DNA from 4 places in the Streptomyces sp. NPDC107765 genome. Region 1 is predicted to be linked to each of the others. Evidence: riboswitches for the same ligand, from Rfam matches in the RefSeq annotation. Region 1 holds a riboswitch; each other region holds the start of a gene.
What was found. Region 1 has a riboswitch for cobalamin ahead of ACZ7MX_RS26875 (cobalamin biosynthesis protein). Riboswitches for the same ligand answer to the same signal wherever they lie in the genome.

Region 1 (5,259 bases):
GCGGACCGTGCCGCGGGTGCCCGGCAGCACCACCAGGTCCGCGTCGGCCAGCTCCTCGGGCCGGTCCACGAACCGCACCACCACGCCCGGTTCGGCGGCCAGCGCGTCCACGTCGGTGAAGTTCGACATCAGCGGGACGGCGCAGACCGCCACCCGCAGCACGTCCGCGCCGTGCGGCGGGGCCACCACGCTTTCGCGCACCGCGCCGCGCAGCGAGACCCGGAGGCCGTCCTCCTCGTCGATGCCGAGCCCGTGCGCGTACGGCAGCACGCCCAGCGTCGGCCGCCCGGTCAGCTGCCGCAGCATGTCCAGGCCGGGCTCCAGCAGCGTCACATCGCCCCGGAACTTGTTCACGAGGTACCCCGCGACCAGCGCCTGGTCCTCCTGCGACAGCAGCGCCGTGGTGCCGAAGAAGGACGCGAAGACGCCGCCGCGGTCGATGTCGCCGACCACCACGACCGGTATCCGGGCGGCCCGGGCGATGCCCATGTTCACGATGTCGGTGCGCCGCAGATTGATCTCGGCCGGGCTGCCCGCGCCCTCGCAGATGACGGCGTCGTGGGTGCGGCGCAGTTCGGCGAGACAGTCGGTGACCGTCCCCAGCAACTGCTCCCGCCCGCCCGCGTACTGCGCCTCCCCGGGGGACGACCCCCCGGGCCCTCCGAAGTACCCGCGCGCGCTCAGCTCACCCACCGGCTTGCCCAGCAGCACCACCTGGCTGCTGCGGTCGCCGCCCGGCTTGAGCAGGACCGGGTTCATCAGCGCGGTCGGTTCGACCCGGGCCGCGGCGGCCTGCATCGCCTGCGCCCGGCCGATCTCCGCGCCCTCACGGGTGACGAACGAATTGAGCGACATGTTCTGCGCCTTGAAGGGCGCCACCTTCACGCCCTGCCGGACCAGCCAGCGGCAGATCCCCGCCGTCACCACGCTCTTGCCCGCGTCGGACGTCGTACCGGCCACCAGCAGCCCGCCGCCGAGCCCCCCGGCCGTCCCGCCTTGCCCGTTCACCGGCGCTTCCTCCCGCTCGTGCCCCTGCCGCCTGCGACCCCGTGCCGCACCGCGCCCGCCGTCAGCCGTCCCGCCACCGTCGCCACCAGCGCCAGCGCGCTCACCCGCCGCGACAGCCGCACCGCCCGCTCGATGTCCGCCACCGCGGGCGGCCGCGCCGCGCCGTTGAGCACCGGACGGTGCTCCACCCGTCCGCCGTACGCCAGCGTGCCGCCCAGCCGCACGCCCAGCGCGCCCGCGAACGACGCCTCCACGGGACCTGCGTTGGGGCTCGGGTGCGCCCCGCCGTCCGCCCGCCAGGCCGCGAGCGCACCGCGCCGGTCGGGGCCCGCGAGCACGGTCAGCGCGGCGGTCAGCCGGGAGCCGGGCCAGCCGGCGACATCGTCGAGTCGGGCCGCGGCCCAGCCGAACCGCCGGTAGCGCGCGGACTTGTGACCCACCATCGCGTCCAGGGTGTTCACCGCCCGGAACGCCACCAGACCGGGCACCCCGCCGAACGCGCCCCACACCAGGGCGCCCACCACCGCGTCCGAGGTGTTCTCGGCCACCGACTCCACCACCGCGCGGGCCATCTGCGGCCCGTCCAGCGCCTGGGGATCGCGGCCGCACAGATGCGGCAGCCGCTCCCGTGCCACGTCCAGATCGCCCGCTTCCAGCGCACCGCCGACGGCCCGCGCCTCCCGGCCCAGCGAGGTGCCGCCCAGCACCGCCCAGACGGTGGCCGCGGTCAGCGCCACCCGGGCGCCGCTGCGGTGCCGTACGGCCCGCTCCAGCAGCGCCGCGCCGGCCGCCGCGCCGCCCGCGCACAGCAGGGCGTGGGCCGCGCCGCGGCCCCGGTGGTCGCGCCACAGCCGGCGCTCGACGGCGGCGGCGGCCCGGCCGAACGCGGCCACCGGATGGCCGCGCCGCGGGTCCGCCGCGATCAGGTCGCCGAGGAAGCCGAGAGCCGCGCCGCACGCATATCCCGCGTGTTCGCCGCGCATCCGATCAGGCCGCCGTCGGTCCTCGAAGGGGCCCTGCGGCAGCGGGAAGTGGGGGGCGGGGCGGGCGGCCAGGCATGGCGGTATGTCCTCACTCAGGGTCCTCGCCCTGGCTCGACGTGACGGCGACCAGAGTCTCCTGGCTCCCGGATCGGCGTGTCCCCCGGCCTTCCCGCCCGTACGTCGGTACGGACCGTGGCCCTCGTCGGAGGAACGCTCCCCGGTGACAGTGGCGGGACCGCGCCGGATTCTCACCGGACTTCCTCATCTGTCGCCGATTGGCCCCGGCAGTCCACCACGGTCCGCGAAGCCCGTCAACTCGCCCTTGACCTGCGACGCTGCCCCGCGGCAGGCCCTGTGGCGCACGCCACAGGGTGGTGGTGGCGTCACGGACGGTTGCCCCCGTCCCTGATTCCACGTCACTATCTGGTGCACGGTGGCGAAGGGGCCGCCGGAAGGGGGCTGGGGGATGCCGGAGCACGTCGACCATCACGAGGACCGTCAGGAGATCCGCCTCAGGGTCACCGGGACGGACAATCCGCAGCAGGACCTCGACGACCTCCGGGCCTGGCTGGAGCGCGAACCCTGGCTGAGCCGCCGGGAACACACCTGGGAGCACCGGCCGCAGCCCCCGCACCTCACCGGCGACGGGGACGAACCGGGCCCCGCCGACATGGCCGTGGGCGTGGACGACCTGATCCTGGTCATCGTCGGCGCGATCGCCACCGAGGTCACCAAGGGAATGAGCATCGCCGTGCGGGAATGGCTGCGGCGCCGCAAGGAGGAGCGTGCCGCCGGCGAGGAACCCGCCGTCGAGGTCGTCGGCGACGGCGGCCCAGGACGCCCCGATCCCGGCAGCCCGGCGCACGAGAGTGGCAGCACCGGCGAGGACTGAGCCGGATGTCCGAATACGACGCGCGGGGAAAGATCAACCGGGCGCTGCTGATCGCTGTCCACGACTACGCGACGCTTACGCGCCTGCCCGCGGTGGAGGACAACATCGCCGAGCTGAGCCGCGCGCTGACCGCCACGGACCTGTTCACCGCCGACGAGATCACGCCCTGCCGGCCGGCCGAACCCGAGCAGCTCAGCCAGGCGCTCAAGACCGCCGCCGACGAGGCCCGCGGACTGCTGCTGGTGTACTTCTCCGGCCACGGCTGGGTCGGCAGCGACGGCGGCGACCTGCGGCTGATGGTCGGCGGCTCGGTGCCCCGGCAGAGCCACACCACCGTCTCCTGGCATGACGCGGTGCTCTCCTGCCTCGACAGCGCCCGCGCCGAACGCATCGTCATCGTCCTGGAGTGCTGCTACGCGGGCAACGCCGGCGGCGCCTTCCACTCCCACCGCAAGCCCATGTCGCTGCTGATGGCCGCCCAGCCCAACCGCCGGATCTTCAGCGGCGAGGAACCGGCCGGCGGCACCGTCTTCACCCGCGCCCTGGTGCAGATCCTCGCCAACGGCCTCCCCGGCCGGCGGTTCGTCACCTTCGAGGACCTGGTACGGGAATTACGGGTCCGGCTCGCCGGTGAGCGGACGCCGATGGGCGACGTGTGGGAGCCCCGGTCCGCGAAGCAGAACACCGTCGACGACGTCGTGCTGTCCTTCGCCACCCCCGAGGCGCGGCTGCCGACCCCGCCGCGGGTCCGCTTACGCCGCCACTTCAACGAGTACGTCCGGCCCCGCCTGAAACCGCTGCTCGCCTGCCTCACCGCGCTCGTCCTGATCGCCACCGGGCTCGTCGTCCGGCACCTGCTGCAACCGCCGCCGGACTGCCCCCCCGCCCTCGAACTGCGGCTGCTCACCGCGCCGGAGGCAGAACCGTCCCTGCGCCAGGCCGCGTTCGACTACGAGATGTCCGAGGCCAACACCCGCCCGCTGCAGGGCGAGGGCGACCTCCCGGCGGGCTGCCGGCGCGCCCAGATCACCGTCTACTCGGCCGCCAAGGACCAGATCGACCAGGGCTTCGCCGCCGCCGCCCGCTGGCAGGGCGAGGCCCGGGGCACCGGCCAGGGACAGCAGGACGACAAGGGCACCGATCCGCTCTACCGGCCCGGCCCGCAACCCGACCTGTGGATCCCGGAATCCACCGCCGACTACGAGGAGGCCCGTCGCGGCATGCCCGGCACGGGCTCCCCGGCGACCCTGCACAACACCGGCCCGGTCGCCTACAGCCCGCTGGTCGTCGGCATCCCCGCCGGCAAGCGGCCGGCCGACGTCGAGACGGTGGGCGCCTCCTGGCAGGACCTGCTCACCGGCACCGACAGCGGCCACCAGGACCTCAAACTGCTGCGCCCCAGCCCGGTGCTGTCCGGCACCGGCCTGCTGCACACCATCGGCCTCTACCTCGCCAACGACGGCTCGCACATCGGCTCCTCCGGCTCCCCGGACCCGGCCCTCGCCGAGGGCGCCGAGCAGCGGCTCTCCGCCCCGGGCAGCCAGTACGCGGACAGCACCGAGCTGCTGTGCTCACTGCGCCCGGCCACCGGCCCCGACACCACCGCCACCGGCCAGGCCCCCGCCGGCGCCGGCCGGGGCGACCGCTCGGCGCCGCTGGTCTCCGAGAAGTCCCTGGCCGACTACAACCTCGGCCGGGCGATCGGCAGTTGCCCCGCCCTGGCCGGCCCGCTCGCCACGGACGACCGCTACGTCGCCTACTACCCCAAGAACGTCCCGGCGCTCGACCACCCGCTGATCCGCGTCGACTGGCGCGGCACCACGGACGCCACCGAGCGGCAGGCCGCGGTCGGCCGCTTCGCCGACTGGCTGCGCGCCCCGGACGGCGGCCGTCCGGTCCTCACCGCGCAGGGCTACCGCCCGGTCCCCGGCAAGGACGGCACGGACCCCGCGCCGCCGCCGGGCTCCCCGCTGCGCGACAGCCGCGCCGACGCCGACCTCGACGCCCGCGTCGTCCCCTTCACGGCCGGCACCGAGCAGGTCGCCCGGGTGCTCCACGGCTACGACAAGGCGCAGAAGCCCAGCCGGCTGCTGATCCTCATGGACACCTCCACCTCGATGGCCGACGGCGGCAAGCTCCCGGTCGCCCTCGGCGCCGTGGGCCGCGCCCTGGAGATGGTCGGCGAGCGCCACACCTACGGCCTGTGGACCTTCCCCGACCGCGCCCACCCCGGCGATCCGGACGCGGTGCGCCGGGTCGTCCGCCCGGGCGCGGTCGATCCGGCGCCCGGCAAGGCCGCCCTGGACCGGATCGCCAAGGGCGACCTGGTCGACCACGGCGCCGCGATGGAGGAGGCGCTGACCGCCGCCGTACGGG
Region 2 (5,259 bases), on a different contig from region 1:
ACCGGGAGCAGGCCGATGTCGTCGATGACGATCAGATCGGCCCGGCAGAGCCGTGCGACCGTGCGGGCGGTCGAGCCGTCGACCTTCGACTTGCCGATCGCGGCGGCGAGGATCTCCAGTGTGAACCAGGCGACCCGCAGGTCCTTCTCGATCGCGGCCTGGGCCAGACCCCCGGTGAAGTGCGACTTCCCGGTTCCGGGCGGGCCGGCGATCACCAGGTTCTCCGCGCGGCCGATCCATCCCAAGGTGATCAGGGAGTTCTGGGTGGGTTCGGGGATGGTGGAGTCCTCGGCTCGCCAGGACGCGAGGGTTTTGCCGGTGGGGAAGTTCGCCGAGTGGCGGCGAAGGCGCCGGGTGGCCGCGTCGCGGCTGCTGACCTCCTCGGAGATCAGCAGCCGCAGGACCTCGGCGGGATCCCACCTCTGAGCCCGGGCAGTGGCCAGGACGTCGGGTGCAGCCTTGCGCATATAGGGCAGCCGCATTCGGCGCATCAGCTCGTCGAGTTCCTCGGGCAGGGCCGGGGCCTGTGGAAACGTCATGGTCGGTAATTCCTTCGTGGGTCGAGGTGGGCGCCGATAGGCTCGGCGGATGATCAATATGGCGGTGCGTGGTGACAGCGGGAACGTCGTGGCTCGCGCCAAAGCCGGTGTGGAGTGGACGGTCGGCTTCGCGGATCTGGATTCGGCGGAGTTTCCGATGCTCTGGGCCCTGACTCCGTATGGGGATGCGGTCTTCAACCAGCGGCAGGTGCCGCTGCTGCTGTCGGAACTCGACCGGCTTCCTGCCGAATTGGGCGGTGACTGGGCCGGGCAGGCCCGCGAGCTGTGCGAGGTCGTCGAGCGCGGGCTGCACCTATATCTGTGGTTCATCGGCGACTGACTGCGGCCAGTCGGCCATCGACTCCCCAGCCGCTGTCTGCTGTCGACCCAGGGCTTGCCAGGCGATGGTGCCGTTCTGGACGAAGAGGGCTTCGTCCGCGCGGACGACTTGGCCGACGGGCTCGCTGGCCGCGATGTGCTCCAGGATGGAGAGGTCGTCCTCGGCGAAGCGCCCGGCCGCAGCCGCGAGCCTGAGGGCCTGGTCGACCCGGTCGATGCCCAGGACCGCGGCGAGCTCGACGGCGTGGGCCATCTTGGCGCGGATGCGAGACGCTCCGGCGGGGGCGGCCTCCTTCAGCCAGCGCCCGGCTCCCGGGCCGATGCCCACGAACGCGACCTCCGCCTCCGAGCGCGGTCGCAGCCTGGGCTGATGGACCGAGCGGCCGTCGGGGTGGTCGGGGTAGTGCGCATCGATGAGCTGCGGGACGCCAGGCGTGGACAACTGGTGACGCCAGATCTCCGACAGGTCACCGGACTTGGTGCGGGCCGTGATCGACAGTTCCTCGCCCACGACCCGGCACAGACCCTGGCGCCGGTGTAGCCGGGCGGGGTCGAGTAGCGCACCGAGTTGAAGCTGACGGTGCGGTCAGAGCCGACCACCCGCTCCTCGCCCAGCGCGAGCGCCAGCGGCTCGACCGGCAGGACGTGCATCGAGTCCGCTCCGCGCAGGCGGAGGGGAACCGGTCTCGAGGGATCGGCCTTGCCCCAGCAGAGCGCTCTGCGCTCCATCAGTGCATCGTCGATTTGGGCGACTGCTCAGCGCGCGAGCTAGTGGGGCGTGGGTTCCTCACCCAAGGAAACCGCTGAGACCGGAGGGGGTCACCGCCTCCCCCACCCAGCGAATCCAGGTCGTGAGTACAGCATGCTTCCTTGGCAGGCACTCACCACGCTCGGATGTGCGCACGACCCGGATCCGGGCAGCGTGGCGTAAGCCAGGTGGCAACCCGGACCGAATGGTTCCTGTCATACGGGCCGGTCGCTCATGGGAGCCGACTGCCGGGCTATACCGCCTGAAGTTGCCGGAACTCGTGGACAGAGAGGGGAAATCGAGAGGAAAGAATTTCGGAGCGCAGGTCACCATTGAGGGCGGCGGCCAAGAACTGAGTGCAGGTGTGGGGGAAGTGTTCCCAGCGCTCACCACGTGCCTCATTGACCATGATGGTCCATGCATCGGGGTGCTGGCCGGGACGGACGAGCCAGTAGAGGCACTCGCCGTGGTCGGTGGTGGCCCACGGGATGACTCGGGTTCCTTCTTCTTCGAGTTCAGTGGGCTTTTTCTCGAATTCCCACAGTCCGTCGAGCGCTTCGGTTTGCTGGTCTTCCCATTCGATGAGGTCGTAGTTGTCGTTGGGGCAGCCGGGCTCCAGGACGTAGAGGTAGTCGTCCCAGTTGCTGCCTCCGTACGTGTGGATGAGCTCCTTGTAGTCGCTGGGAAGTTGGATGCCCAGTGCTTGCTCTGCGCTGTCCCAGTCTTTGTCTCGGGGCTGCGCGGGTGGGGGGATGATGTGCGCGAGTAGTTCGAGGGAAGCAGTCATCGCGTGTCCTTGTGCCGGGTGCTGGTGGGATCTTACGCGCCGTCGCTGTGTGCCGTTAGGTGCCTCTCTTCTTGTTCGGTATCAAGGCGACGTTGTGCTGGCCGCTGATTCCGGTGCTCTTGTGTTGCGTGAAGGCGAATCCGTTTGAGCCGTGTGCCTCGATGGTCACGCCCTTGGGGATCTTTTCCGAACCGTCGTAAACGGGGGTGACGGAGTATTGAATTAATTTCGCCCTTCTCGACTGCCTCCTGCAGTTGAGGCCATCTCGGCGCGGGCGACGGTGCTCCCACGGTCGCTCGCCCCCTCGGTCCGGTGTGTACGCTGACCGTGCAGCTGGTTCGCCCTGCCCGCCAGGCAGACGCGTCGTAAGAGGGAACCCGGTGGGAATCCGGGACTGCCCCGCAGCGGTGAGCGGGAACGACCGCCGTCATTCGCACTGGGCCTGGAAGCGACGGGCCCGGGAAGCGACGGCCAGTAGGTGCCTCGGAGAAGAACGAGGCGTGCCCGTGAGTCCGAAGACCTGCCACTGCCCGCGCGCGGACGGCCGTGCGCGGAGATCCCGGTGACCTCGTGGGCGGGTCGGCGTACATATCCGGCGGGCACGCGTGTCGTGGCTCGTCCGGTCTGTCGTCCCTTCGCGTCTGCGCACCCTCCGGGGTCGCTCTCGTCCAGAGCTCGCGAAGGAGAGTTTCGTGACAGCCAAGTCCGCAGCCGCGGCAGTACGGGCCACCGTCCACGGTTACCCCCGGCAGGGGCCGAACCGGGAACTGAAGAAGGCGATCGAGGGCTACTGGAAGGGCCGCGTCACCGCCGACGCCCTCCAGCAGATCGCCGTCGGCATCCGCCGCACCAACTGGCGGCAGCTGGCCGACGCCGGCGTCCACGAGGTCCCGACCGGTGACTTCTCCTACTACGACCACGTCCTCGACACCAGCGTCATGGTCGGCGCGATTCCCGCGCGGCACCGTGCCGCCGTCGACGCCGACGCCCTCGATGGGTACTTCGCCATGGCCCGCGGTACCCAGGACAGCGCGCCGCTGGAGATGACGAAGTGGTTCGACACGAACTACCACTACCTCGTGCCGGAGCTGGGCCCGGACACCGTGCTCGCGGCAGACTCGACTAAGCAGGTCAATGAAGTGAGGGAAGCCCTGGCGCTGGGGCTCGCCGCCCGGCCCGTCCTCGTCGGCCCGGTCACCTACCTGCTGCTCGCCAAACCCGCCCCGGATGCCCCGGCCGGTTTCGACCCGCTCACCCTCCTGGACCGGCTGCTCCCGGTGTACGCCGAGGTCCTCGCGGACCTGCGCGCGGCGGGCGCGGAGTGGGTGCAGCTGGACGAGCCCGTCCTGGTCGAGGACCGCACCCCGGCCGAGCTGAGCGCCGCTTCCCGCGCCTACCGCGACCTCGGCGCCCTCCCCGACCGCCCGAAGCTCCTGGTCGCCTCCTACTTCGACCGCCTCGGCGACGCCCTGCCCGTGCTCGCCAAGGCCCCCGTCGAAGGACTGGCCCTGGACTTCACGGAGGCCGCCGCGGCCAACCTGGACGCCCTGGCCGCCGTCGGCGGACTGCCCGGCAAGCGGCTGATCGCCGGGGTCGTCAACGGCCGCAACATCTGGATCAGCGACCTGGCGAAGTCCCTGTCCACCCTCGGCACCCTCCTCGGTTTCGCCGACCGGGTCGACGTCGCCGCCTCCTGCTCCCTCCTCCACGTCCCTCTCGACGCGTCCGCCGAGCCCGACATCGAGCCGCAGATCCGGCGCTGGCTGGCCTTCGCCCGGCAGAAGACCACCGAGATCGTCATCCTCGCCAAGGGCCTCGCCCAGGGCACCGACACCATCACGGCCGAACTGGCCGCCAACCGCGCCGATCTGGCCTCCCGGGTCAGTTCACCGATCGCCCGCGACCCCGCCGTGCGCGCCCGCGCCGCGGCCGTCACAGCTTTCGACGCCCGCCGCTCCTACCCGTACCGCCAACGCGCCGCCACCCAACGCGCCCATCTCCGACTGCCGTTGCTGCCGACGACGACCATCGGCTCGTTCCCGCAGACCGACGAACTGCGCCTCGCCCGCGCCGACCTGCGCACCGGGCGGATCGACAGCACCGGATACGAGGAGCGTGTCAAGGCCGAGATCCAGGAGGTCCTCTCCTTCCAGGAGAAGACCGGCATCGACGTCCTGGTGCACGGCGAGCCCGAACGCAACGACATGGTCCAGTACTTCGCCGAGCAGCTCACCGGCTACCTCGCCACGCAGCACGGCTGGGTGCAGTCCTACGGCACCCGCTACGTCCGCCCGCCGGTCCTGGCCGGCGACATCTCCCGCCCCGAACCGATGACCGTGCGCTGGACGTCGTACGCCCAGTCCCTCACCGACCGCCCGGTCAAGGGCATGCTGACCGGCCCGGTCACCATGCTCGCCTGGTCCTTCGTCCGCGACGACCAGCCCCTCGCCGACACGGCCCGCCAGGTCGCCCTCGCCCTGCGCGACGAGGTGAACGACCTCGAGACGGCCGGGACTTCGGTCATCCAGGTCGACGAACCGGCACTGCGCGAGACCCTGCCGCTGCGGGCCGCCGACCGCCCGGACTATCTCGCCTGGGCCACGGACGCGTTCCGGCTCACCACCAGCGGCGTGCGGCCGGGCACGCAGATCCACACCCATATGTGCTACGCCGAGTTCGGCGACATCGTCCAGGCCATCGACGACCTCGACGCCGACGTCATCAGCCTGGAAGCCGCCCGCTCCCACATGCAGGTCGCCCGGGAGCTGGCGACGCACGGCTACCCACGCGAGGCCGGGCCGGGCGTGTACGACATCCACTCCCCGCGGGTGCCGAGCGTCGAGGAG
Region 3 (5,259 bases), on a different contig from region 1:
ACATGTGGATCTGGACCGGCTTCGCCCTGGTCCTCATCGGCGCCGGGCTCTCCTCGATGCCGCGGGACGTGCTGGAGGCCGCGCGGATGGACGGCGCGAACGAGTGGCAGGTGTTCCGCCGGATCACCGTGCCGCTGCTCGGCCCCGTCCTGGGCGTGGTGTTCGTGACGATGGTGATCAACGTGATGAAGGTCTTCGACCTCGTCTACATCATCGCGCCCGGGCCCGTACAGCAGGACGCCAACGTCCTGGCCCTGCAGATGTGGCTGGTCTCCTTCGGCGGCGGCAACAACCAGGGACTGGGCAGCGCCCTCGGCGTCCTGCTGCTGCTCCTGGTGGTGCCGGCCATGGCCCTCAACATCCGTCGCTTCCGCAGGAGCCAGTCATGACCACCGCCCAGCAAACCGTCCCGCCGCGCAGGCGGTCGGACCGCCGCCCGGCGAAGCGGATCAGCCGGGCCGTGATCCAGCTGTTCCTGCTCGTCATCGGCCTGGTCTGGCTCACCCCGGCCGCCGGCCTGTTCCTCTCCTCGCTGCGTACGGAGGAGGCGAACGCCAACAGCGGGTGGTGGACCGCGCTGACCGCGCCCGGCCGGCTCTCGCTCGACAACTACGCGGCGCTGCTGAAGGATTCGGGCATCGTCCAGGCCTTCTGGAACACCGTGCTGATCTCGGTGCCCACCACGATCGCCGTCGTGGTGATCGCCGCACTGGCCGGCTACGCCTTCGCCTGGATGGACTTCCCCGGCCGGGACTGGATCTTCCTGGTCGTGGTCGCCATGCTGGTGGTGCCGGTGCAGATCGGACTGCTGCCGGTGGCCAAACTGTTCGGCGCGCTCGGCCTGTTCGGCTCCATCCCCGGCGTCATCCTGTTCCACACCGCGTACGGTCTGCCGTTCGCCATCTTCCTGCTGCGCAACTACTTCGCGGAGATCCCCAAGGAGATGCTGGAGGCCGCGCGGATGGACGGCGGCGGGGAATGGCGGATCTTCTCCCAGCTGATCCTGCCGCTGGGCCGCCCGGCCATCGCCAGTCTGGCCATCTTCCAGTTCCTGTGGGTCTGGAACGACATGCTGGTCGCCCTGCTCTTCGCGGACAACGAGTCGCAGCCGCTGACGGTCGCCCTGCAGTCGCAGATGCGGCAGTTCGGCAGCAACATCGGCGTGCTGGCGCCCGGCGCCTTCCTGTCCCTGATCGTGCCGCTGATCGTGTTCTTCGCGTTCCAACGGCACTTCGTCCAGGGGATCATGGCCGGTTCGGTCAAGTAGCCCCAGGTCCGGGAGTCTTCCCGTAGCGCCGTGGCCCGCTGTCCCAGGCAGCGGGCCACGGCGTTATGCCTCCGCCGGCCGGGGCTGTGCCGCCGTGCAGTGCGTCAGCAGGGCCGCGGTCGCGTCATCGACCACGCGGTAGCGCACCACCCGGCCGTCCTTGGCGCCCTCCACCACTCCGGCGGCCCGGAGCAGGCGCAGTGCCTGGGAGACCGCGGTGTCCTTCATGCCGGTGGCGACCGCCAGGTCGGAGACGGCGATGGGGCCGGCCCGGTGGAGGGCGAGCAGCAGGGCGAGGCGCCCGGGATCGGCGAGCAGGGCGAAGCGGTCGGCCCAGGCCCGGACCTCGCCTGGCTCACCGATGGCGGCGATGGCGTCGCAGACGCGGTGGCCGTCGATGATGCGGTGGTCGGCGCGCTCGGCCGGGACGAGATGCATGAGGACATCTTTGCAGGTCACCGAATGTGATCTTCGATACCTGCACAGTTGTGCAGGCTTGTAGGAATCGCTGGACGGCCCGTAGGGTTGGCGCGCCGTGGTGCTCGGGAAGACCGGTGACGGACCTCGTGGTCCCAGTCCGGAGCGGCCCTCGCCACTGTGATCGGGGAGTTTCCAGCCCTTTTCCGTACCCGCACTCCGCGGTACGGCGCCACTGACCGCAGCCTGCGGCCGGGAAGGCGGGGATGGACGCGTGCACCTGTAAGCCAGGAGACCGGCCACGGCATCTCACGAAGTGATCCACGAGGTGCTGGAGCGTGACCGCCGGATGGCCCTGTCCACCGATACCCCGACCACCCCTGCCCCCGCCACGTTCCGCTGGCGCCGGCAGGACACCGTACGCACCGCGGGCCTGATGGCCGTCATAGCCGGGCTGCACGTCGTCGCCTTCGGCGTGCTGTTCCTGCTCGTGGTGCCCCACCACTACTCCGTCGGCAGCCAGGTCTTCGGCGTCGGACTCGGCATCACCGCCTACACCCTGGGCATGCGGCACGCCTTCGACGCCGACCACATCGCCGCGATCGACAACACCACCCGCAAGCTGATGGCCGACGGCAAGCGTCCCGTGTCGGTCGGCTTCTGGTTCGCCCTCGGCCACTCCAGCGTGGTGGTCGTCATGGCCGCCCTCGTCGCCGGCGGTGCCCAACTCGCCGGCGCCCTCCTCAACGACGAATCCCGCACCCACCAGATCCTGGGCACGGTCGGCACCACGGTCTCGGGCACGTTCCTCTACCTCATCGCCGCCCTCAACCTCGTTGCGCTGACCGGGATCTGGCGGGTGTTCCGCGGGATGCGCGAAGGCCGCTTCGACGAGGCGGAGCTGGAGCAGCGGCTTGATGCGCGGGGCTTCATGAACCGCTTCCTGGGCCGGTTCACCCGCTCCATCTCCCGCCCCGGCCAGATGTTCCCGCTCGGCTTCCTCTTCGGGATCGGCTTCGACACCGCCACCGAGGTCACGCTGATGGTGATGGCGGGCAGCGGCGCCGCGGCCGGCCTGCCCTGGTACGCGATCCTGTGCCTGCCGCTGCTCTTCGCCGCGGGCATGAGCCTGTTCGACACCCTCGACGGCACCTTCATGAACTTCGCCTACCAGTGGGCGTTCTCCAACCCGGTGCGCAAGGTCTACTACAACCTCACCATCACCGGTCTGTCCATCGCCGTCGCGCTCTTCATCGGCACCATCGAGCTGGTGACCGTGCTCCACGACAAGCTCGGCCTCAGCGACCCGGTGACCGGCTGGATCTCCGGCCTCGACCTCGACAACGTCGGCTTCATCATCGTCGGCCTGTTCGTGGTGGTGTGGGCCGCGGCGCTGGCGTACTGGCGCCTGGCCGGCGTCGAGAAGCGCTGGGCGGCGCGCTCCGCCGGCAACGGCGGAGGCTGCGCTCCGGCGCCGTAAGGACCCTGGCGTGCCGGGGCGGAGGGGGCGGGGCTTCGCGGCCCCGCCCCCTCCCCCGTGGTCATGGCTGCGCTCGCCGGAAGGCTCAGCGCAGCTCCTGGATGCGGATCAGGTTGCCCGCGGGGTCGCGGAAGGCGCAGTCGCGGATGCCGTACGGCTGCTCGGTCGGCTCCTGGACGACCTCGGCGTCGCCGGCCTGCACCCGCTCGAAGGTGCCGTCGAGGTCCTTGGTGGCCAGCAGGATCCAGCCGTAGGTGCCCTTGGCCATCATCTCGGTGATGGTGCGGCGCTCGTCGTCGGTGACCCCGGGGTCGGCGGCCGGCGGCGCCAGGAGGATCGACGTGTCGGGCTGGCCGGCGGGGCCGACCGTGATCCAGCGCATCTTGCCGTTCCCGACGTCATTGCGGACCTCGAAGCCGAGGGTGTCCCGGTAGAAGGCCAGGGAGGCGTCCGGGTCGTCGTGCGGGAGGAAACTGGTGTGAATGGTGATGTCCATGGCTCTCACGCTAGGGGCGCTCGGTGACCTGCGCTTCTCGATTCCTGATCGGTCTGGTCACCTGTTTGGCCAGGCACGGCGGCAGCTCGGCCGGTGCGAGCGCCGCCTGGCGCCGGTAGGCGCTGGGCGGCATCCCGACCAGCTCGGTGAAGCGCGTGCTGAAGGTGCCCAGTGACGAGCAGCCGACCGCGAAACAGACCTCGGTGACGCTGAGGCCGCCACGGCGCAGGAGGGCCATCGCGCGCTCGATGCGCCGCGTCATCAGATAGGAGTACGGCGACTCGTCGTACGCCAGCCGGAACTGGCGGCTGAGGTGCCCGGCCGACATGTTCACGCCACGGGCGAGCGCCTCCACGTTCAGCGGCTGGGCGTACTCCCGGTCGATCCGGTCGCGGACGCGGCGCAGCAACGCGAGATCGCGCAGGGCCTGGGCCGTGGTGGGTCTGCTGGTCACGAGCGCGATGGTGCCACGTCCCGCCGGCGTTGCCCAGCGCCGCCGGCGGCCGGCGGGACCCGGGGGACGCCTCGGTCCGGCACCGTTCGGCACCGGTTCGGCCGGCCCGGACGGCTCAGAAATCCGTCTCCGTGAGGGCGCTGGAGAGTTCCCAGAGGCGGGCGGCGGCTTCGGGGTCGGTGGCCCACGGTTTGACGCCGCCGACGAGCATGTCGTCGCCTTCGGCCGGGTCCGCGAGGTCGCAGTCCTGGCAGTAGGCGCCGCCGTACGCGTCGAGAAGGGGTGAGGTCGCGGCCCAGACCGCGGTGGCTGCGCCCTGCTGCGGCGTCTTGAAGCCGTCGGTGGGCCGGCCGTCGGGGGTCACCCAGCCGTGCGCGAGCCACTCCTCGCGCGGGACGTGGCGTTGCAGCGGGGTCAGGATGCTGCCCGGGTGGACGGCGAAGGCGTGCAGTCCGCTCTGGCCACCGAGGCGGTCGAGGTGGCGGGCGAAGAGGGCGTTGGCCGTCTTGGACTGCGCGTAGGCGAGCCAGCGGTCGTAGCCGGTCCGGAAGTGGAGGTCGTCCCAACGGATGTCGGAGAGGAAGTGCCCCGAGGAGGCCACGGCCACCACCCGGGAGCCGGGGGCGAGGCAGGGGCGGAGACGGTTGACGAGCGCGAAGTGCCCGAGGTGGTTGACGGCGAAGTGGGCTTCCCAGCCGGGCCCGATGCGGGTCTCCGGACACGCCATGATTCCGGCGTTGTTGATGAGGATGTCGAGGGTGCGCCCGGTCTGCAGGAAGCGGTCGGAGAAGGTCCGGACGCTTTCCAGGTCGGCCAGATCGAGCGTTCGGACCTCGGCCTCGGGGACGTCCCGCAGGGCGTCCTCGGCGACGGCTGCCCGCCGTGCGGGGACGATGACGCGGGCCCCGGCGCGGGCCAGGGCACGAGTCGCTGCCAGGCCGAGTCCGGAGTATCCGCCGGTGACCAGGGCGGTGGTGCCGGTCAGGTCGATGCCGGCCAGGACCTCGTCGGCCGTACTGTGCGCGCCGAATCCCGTGCCGATCTTCTGCTGCTTCGTGATCATGCGGACGACGCTAAAAGCTGGAGTGCACGCTAGGTCAAGGTACGGTTCGCCGAAGGAGCGGGCGGAGGAGCCGGAGAGGCTG
Region 4 (5,259 bases), on a different contig from region 1:
GGCCGGGTCCATGGCGGAGATCTGCGCGTACTCGTCGAGCAGCTGCTCCAGGCGCGCGATGTCGCCGTAGGAGTCGGCGCGAGCCATCGGCGGGACGAGGTGGTCGACGAGGGTGGCGTGCACCCGGCGCTTGGCCTGGGTGCCCTCGCCGGGGTCGTTGACCAGGAAGGGGTAGACGAGCGGGAGGTCGCCGAGGGCGGCGTCCGGGCCGCAGGCGGCGGACAGGCCGGCGTTCTTGCCGGGCAGCCACTCCAGGTTGCCGTGCTTGCCCAGGTGGACCATGGCGTCCGCGCCGAAGCCGCCGTCCTCGCGGGACGCGGCGATCCAGCGGTAGGCGGCGAGGTAGTGGTGGGAGGGCGGCAGATCGGGGTCGTGGTAGATCGCGATCGGGTTCTCACCGAAGCCGCGCGGCGGCTGGATGAGGACCAGCAGATTGCCGCGGCGCAGCGCGGCGAGCACGATGTCGCCGTCGGGGTTGTGGGTGCGGTCCACGAACATCTCGCCCGGCGGCGGCCCCCAGTGCTGCTCCACCGACGCGCGCAGCTCCTCCGGGAGCGTGGCGTACCAGCGCTTGTAGTCGGCGGCCGGGATGCGGACGGGGTTGCGGGCCAGCTGCTCCTCGGTGAGCCACTCCTGGTCGTGGCCGCCGGCCTCGATGAGGGCGTAGATCAGCTCGTCGCCGTCACCGGATGCGAGGCCGGGTACGGGCTCGGCACTCTCGTCGCCGAAGTCGTAGCCGTCCGCGCGCAGCCGCCGCAGCAGTTCGACGGCGGAGGCCGGGGTGTCCAGGCCGACGGCGTTGCCGATGCGGGAGTGCTTGGTGGGGTAGGCGGAGAGCACCAGCGCGAGGCGCTTGTCGGCGTTGGGGAGGTGGCGCAGCCGGGCGTGGCGTACGGCGATGCCGGCGACCCGGGCGGCGCGCTCGGGGTCGGCGACGTAGACCGGGAGGCCGTCCTCGTCGACCTCCTTGAAGGAGAACGGGACGGTGATCAGCCGGCCGTCGAACTCGGGGACGGCGATCTGCGAGGCGGCGTCGAGCGGCGAGAGGCCCTCGTCGTTCTCCTCCCAGGCGCTGCGCGACCCGGTCAGGCACAGCGCCTGGAGGATCGGCACGTCGAGGGCGGCCAGCGCGCCGGCGTCCCAGGACTCGTCGTCACCGCCGGCGCCGGCCTCGGCCGGCTTGGTGCCGCCGGCGGCGAGGACGGTGGTGACGATGGCGTCGGTGGTCCGCAGCGCGTCGATGAGTTCGGGCTCGGGGGCGCGCAGCGAGGCGACGTAGAGCGGGAGCGGGCGGCCGCCGGCCGTCTCGATCTGCGCGCACAGTTCGTGCACGAAGGCGGTGTTGCCGCTCATGTGGTGGGCGCGGTAGTAGAGCACGGCCACGACCGGGCCGGTGCCGTCGGCGGCCGGGCGCTCCAGGTGGCCCCAGGACGGGGCGGGCACGGGCGGTTCGAAGCCGTGGCCGGTGAGCAGCACGGTGTCGGAGAGGAAGCGGGCGAGCTGTTCGAGGTTGCCGGGGCCGCCGTGCGCCAGGTAGGCGTGCGCCTCGGCGGCGATGCCGACCGGGACCGTGGACTGCTCCATGAGCTGGGCGTCGGGGGCCTGTTCGCCGGTGAGGACGACCACCGGCCGGTGCTGGCCCTCGGCGAGCAGCAGGTCGAGGCCCTCCTGCCAGGCGCGGATGCCGCCGAGGAGGCGGACGACGACGAGGTCGGTGCCGTCGAGCAGATCGGGCAGCCCGGTGACGTCGAGGCGGGCGGGGTTGGCGAGCCGGTACGCCACCGGGCCGGTGGCCGCGCGGGCACTGAGCAGGTCGGTGTCGGAGGTCGACAGCAGCAGGATTCGGGGGGCCGCGGGGTGGTCCCCGGACGAATGCAGCATGCGAGCGCTGGCCTTCCTCGGGGTGTCCGCGCCCCGGGTGGTCGTAAGGACGGCGGGAGTTCCTGACTCACCCGGCACCGGCCGGGTTCACAGTGGCGGGACCGCGCCGGATTCTCACCGGGCTTCCTCCCTCGGACCCGAGGGCCCGGCGCCGTCGCTGGCGTCCGACGGGTCAGCCGACCCGCCGACCTGCATAGTAAGGGCTGCGGGCGACGGAGGTAAGCGGGCCTTTGCGGGGGCGGCGAGCGACCGCGGGCGGGGCTTTCGGTACGCCCGGTACGCGGGGCTCCGTAACCCGTGCCGTGGTGGCCGGATTCGTCCGTTTCATGGCCGGATCCGCCCCGGATCGGTCGCGCACCGTCGTAGGTATGCTCGCCGCCATGCCGCCCTCCCCCTCACCACGGCCCCGACGGGCCGAACCGCCCGTGCGGGCCCGCGGTGACGCCTGCCCAGGAGCGCTGCGGCTGCATCCGGCCGCCGACGGCCATCTCGCCCGAGTACGCATCCCCGCCGGGGACTTGACGGCCCATCAGGCCCATGCGCTGGCCGATGCCGCGGACCTGCTCGGTGACGGCCGGCTGTCCCTGACCTCGCGCGGCAACGTCGAGCTGCGCGGCCTGCCGGACGGCTGCGGCGGCCGCCTCGCCGAGCTGCTGCACGACGCCGGCCTGCTGCCGTCCGAACGCCACGAACGCATCCGCAACATCCTCGCCTCCCCGCTGGCCGGGCTGGACCGGAACACCCCTGCTGACGTGCGGCGGTGGGCCCGCCGGCTGGACGAGCTGCTGTGCGCGAGCGACTCCGCGACCGCGCTGTCCGGCCGTTTCCTGTTCGCCCTGGACGACGGGCGGGGCGATGTGGCGGCGCTCGGCGGCGATGTGACCTTGGTCGCAGAATCGGGCATCACGGGTGACGGAGCGGCCGGCGGCGGGGCGCTGCTGCGGGTCGGCGACGACCCGGCGGCGCTGCGGATCGCCGGCCCGGACGCACCGCGCGCGGCCCTGACCGCCGCCGAGACCTTCCTGACCGCCGCGGCGGCCGGCGGCACCGGCGCCTGGCGGGTGCGCGAACTCCCGGACGGCCACGCGCTCTCGGTGCGGGACGTGGCGGAGGCACTGCGGGCGGCGGGCATCGAGGCGCGGTACGTACCGGGCGGGGCGGGGGTGGCCGAGCCGGTGGTCCGCCATGCGGACTCCTCCGCCCCCGGCATCGTCGAGGGCCGCGACGGCCGCAGCGCGCTGTCCGTACTGGCGCCGCTCGGCAGGCTGTCGGTGGCCCAGTGGCGGCTGCTCGCGTCCCTCGCGGCCGACGACGGATCCGGCGAACTCCGCCTCACGCCGTGGCGCGGCATCGTCGTCCCCGGCCTGGCGGCCGCCGCGGCCGCGCCCCGCCTCCGCGAACTGGCCGCCGCCGGCCTGGTCACCGACCCGTCCTCCCCCTGGCACCGCATCGGCGCCTGCACCGGCCGACCGGGCTGCGCCAAGTCCCGCACGGACGTCCGCGCGGACGTGACGGCGGCGGTCGAGGCGGGCGTGCCGCTGCCGCCGGGCCTCGCCGCACCCGCCGTACCGGAGGCAGCCCCCCTCTACTGGTCCGGCTGCGAGCGCCGCTGCGGGCACCCGCACGGGACCTGGATCGACGTACTGGCGACGGAGGCGGGGTACCAGGTCGCGGTCGTACGCCCGGCCCCAATGCCGGCCGCACCAGCAACAACACCCGCAGCATCAGTAACACCAGGAACGCCAGAAACGAGGCCAGAGTGACCGCGTTCGACTACGAGAAGGACGGTGCGGAGATCTACCGCCAGTCCTTCGCCACCATCCGCGCCGAGGCGGACCTCTCCGGCCTGCCCGCCGACGTCAGCCGGGTCGCGGTCCGGATGATCCACGCCTGCGGCATGGTCGACCTCGTACGCGATCTGGCCTTCACCCCCGGTGTGGTGACCACCGCCCGCAAGGCGCTGCGCGACGGTGCGCCGATCCTCTGCGACGCCAACATGGTCGCCAGCGGCGTCACCCGCAAGCGGCTGCCGGCCGGCAACGAGGTGCTCTGCACACTGGCCGACCCCGCGGTGCCGGACCTGGCCGCCCGTATGGGCACCACCCGCAGCGCCGCGGCCCTGGAACTGTGGCGGGACCGCATGGAGGGCGCCGTCGTCGCGTTCGGCAACGCCCCGACCGCCCTCTTCCGGTTCCTCGAAATGATCGAGGAGGGCGCGCCCCGCCCGGCCGCCGTGATCGGCATACCCGTCGGCTTCATCGGCGCGGCGGAGTCCAAGGACGCCCTCATCGCCCATCCGTCGGAGCTGGACCACATCGTGGTGCGCGGGCGGCGCGGTGGCAGCGCCATGGCCGCGGCCGCCCTCAACGCCCTTGCTAGCGAGGAAGAGTGAGCGTGAGCGAGCAGCAGGAAATTGGCACCGGCACGGGCATCCGCACCGGGACCACCGGCCGTCTCTACGGCGTGGGCCTCGGCCCCGGCGACCCGTCCCTGATGACCGTACGGGCCGTCGAAGTCATCGCCGAGGCCGACGTCATCGCCTACCACAGCGCCCGCCACGGCCGTTCGATCGCGCGCTCCATAGCGGCCCGACACCTGCGCGACGACCACCTCGAGGAGGCGCTGGTCTACCCGGTCACCACCGAGTCGACCGACCACCCCGGCGGCTACCGCGGCGCGCTCGACGAGTTCTACGAGGAGGCCGCGGAGCGCCTGGCCGCGCACCTCGACGCCGGCCGCACGGTGGCGGTCATCTCCGAGGGCGACCCGCTCTTCTACGGCTCCTACCAGCACATGCACAAGCGGCTCGCGCACCGCTACCCGACCGAGGTGATCCCCGGCGTCACCTCGATCAGTGCCGCCGCGGCCCGCCTGGGCAGGCCGCTCGCGGAGGCCGACGAGGTCCTGACGATCCTCCCCGGCACGCTGCCGGAGGAGGAACTGACCGCCCGTCTGGCCGCCACCGACACCGCCGTAGTCATGAAACTGGGCCGCACCTTCCCGACCGTCCGCCGCGCCATGGAACGCGCCGGCCGCCTCGACGAGGCCCACTACGTCGAACGCGCAACGATGCCGGGCGAGCGCACCGCCGAACTCGCCTCGATCGACTCCGACACCGTTCCCTACTTCTCCGTCACGGTCGTCCCCAGCCGCATCGCGGCCCAGTCGGCACCGCAACCCTCCGAGACCCCGGCGGCCGAAAGGGAAGCGGGCGAGGTGGGCGAGGCGAACGAGCCGGGCGAAGTGGTCGTCGTAGGCACCGGCCCGGCGGGCCCCCTCTGGCTCACCCCCGAGTCCCGCGGCGCCCTCGCCGCCGCCGAGGACCTGGTCGGTTACACCACCTACCTGGACCGCGTCCCGGTACGCCCCGGCCAGCGC

Region 2: another riboswitch for cobalamin. It lies ahead of metE (5-methyltetrahydropteroyltriglutamate--homocysteine S-methyltransferase); the one in region 1 lies ahead of ACZ7MX_RS26875 (cobalamin biosynthesis protein).
Region 3: another riboswitch for cobalamin. It lies ahead of nicT (Nickel transporter NicT); the one in region 1 lies ahead of ACZ7MX_RS26875 (cobalamin biosynthesis protein).
Region 4: another riboswitch for cobalamin. It lies ahead of cobN (cobaltochelatase subunit CobN); the one in region 1 lies ahead of ACZ7MX_RS26875 (cobalamin biosynthesis protein).

The regions. Positions count from the first base shown of each region.
Region 1 is NZ_JBVKBL010000012.1:64,806-70,064, reverse strand. Features, by position in the region: gene ACZ7MX_RS26880 (cobyric acid synthase) at 1-1,008, opposite strand, end outside; gene ACZ7MX_RS26875 (cobalamin biosynthesis protein) at 1,005-1,991, opposite strand; cobalamin riboswitch at 2,121-2,254, opposite strand; gene ACZ7MX_RS26870 (hypothetical protein) at 2,458-2,883, shown strand; gene ACZ7MX_RS26865 (vWA domain-containing protein) at 2,889-5,259, shown strand, end outside.
Region 2 is NZ_JBVKBL010000009.1:344,376-349,634, reverse strand. Features, by position in the region: partial or broken gene ACZ7MX_RS23650 (ATP-binding protein) at 45-467, opposite strand; gene ACZ7MX_RS23645 (hypothetical protein) at 589-879, shown strand; gene ACZ7MX_RS23640 (hypothetical protein) at 853-1,389, opposite strand; gene ACZ7MX_RS23635 (SMI1/KNR4 family protein) at 1,880-2,413, opposite strand; cobalamin riboswitch at 2,730-2,955, shown strand; gene metE (5-methyltetrahydropteroyltriglutamate--homocysteine S-methyltransferase) at 3,106-5,259, shown strand, end outside.
Region 3 is NZ_JBVKBL010000006.1:50,188-55,446, reverse strand. Features, by position in the region: gene ACZ7MX_RS16555 (ABC transporter permease) at 1-389, shown strand, start outside; gene ACZ7MX_RS16550 (carbohydrate ABC transporter permease) at 386-1,267, shown strand; gene ACZ7MX_RS16545 (ArsR/SmtB family transcription factor) at 1,331-1,705, opposite strand; cobalamin riboswitch at 1,787-2,002, shown strand; gene nicT (Nickel transporter NicT) at 2,034-3,164, shown strand; gene ACZ7MX_RS16535 (VOC family protein) at 3,250-3,660, opposite strand; gene ACZ7MX_RS16530 (helix-turn-helix transcriptional regulator) at 3,671-4,114, opposite strand; gene ACZ7MX_RS16525 (SDR family NAD(P)-dependent oxidoreductase) at 4,230-5,177, opposite strand.
Region 4 is NZ_JBVKBL010000004.1:373,397-378,655, reverse strand. Features, by position in the region: gene cobN (cobaltochelatase subunit CobN) at 1-1,881, opposite strand, end outside; cobalamin riboswitch at 1,919-2,046, opposite strand; gene cobG (precorrin-3B synthase) at 2,262-3,644, shown strand; gene ACZ7MX_RS13275 (precorrin-8X methylmutase) at 3,641-4,273, shown strand; gene ACZ7MX_RS13270 (precorrin-2 C(20)-methyltransferase) at 4,270-5,259, shown strand, end outside.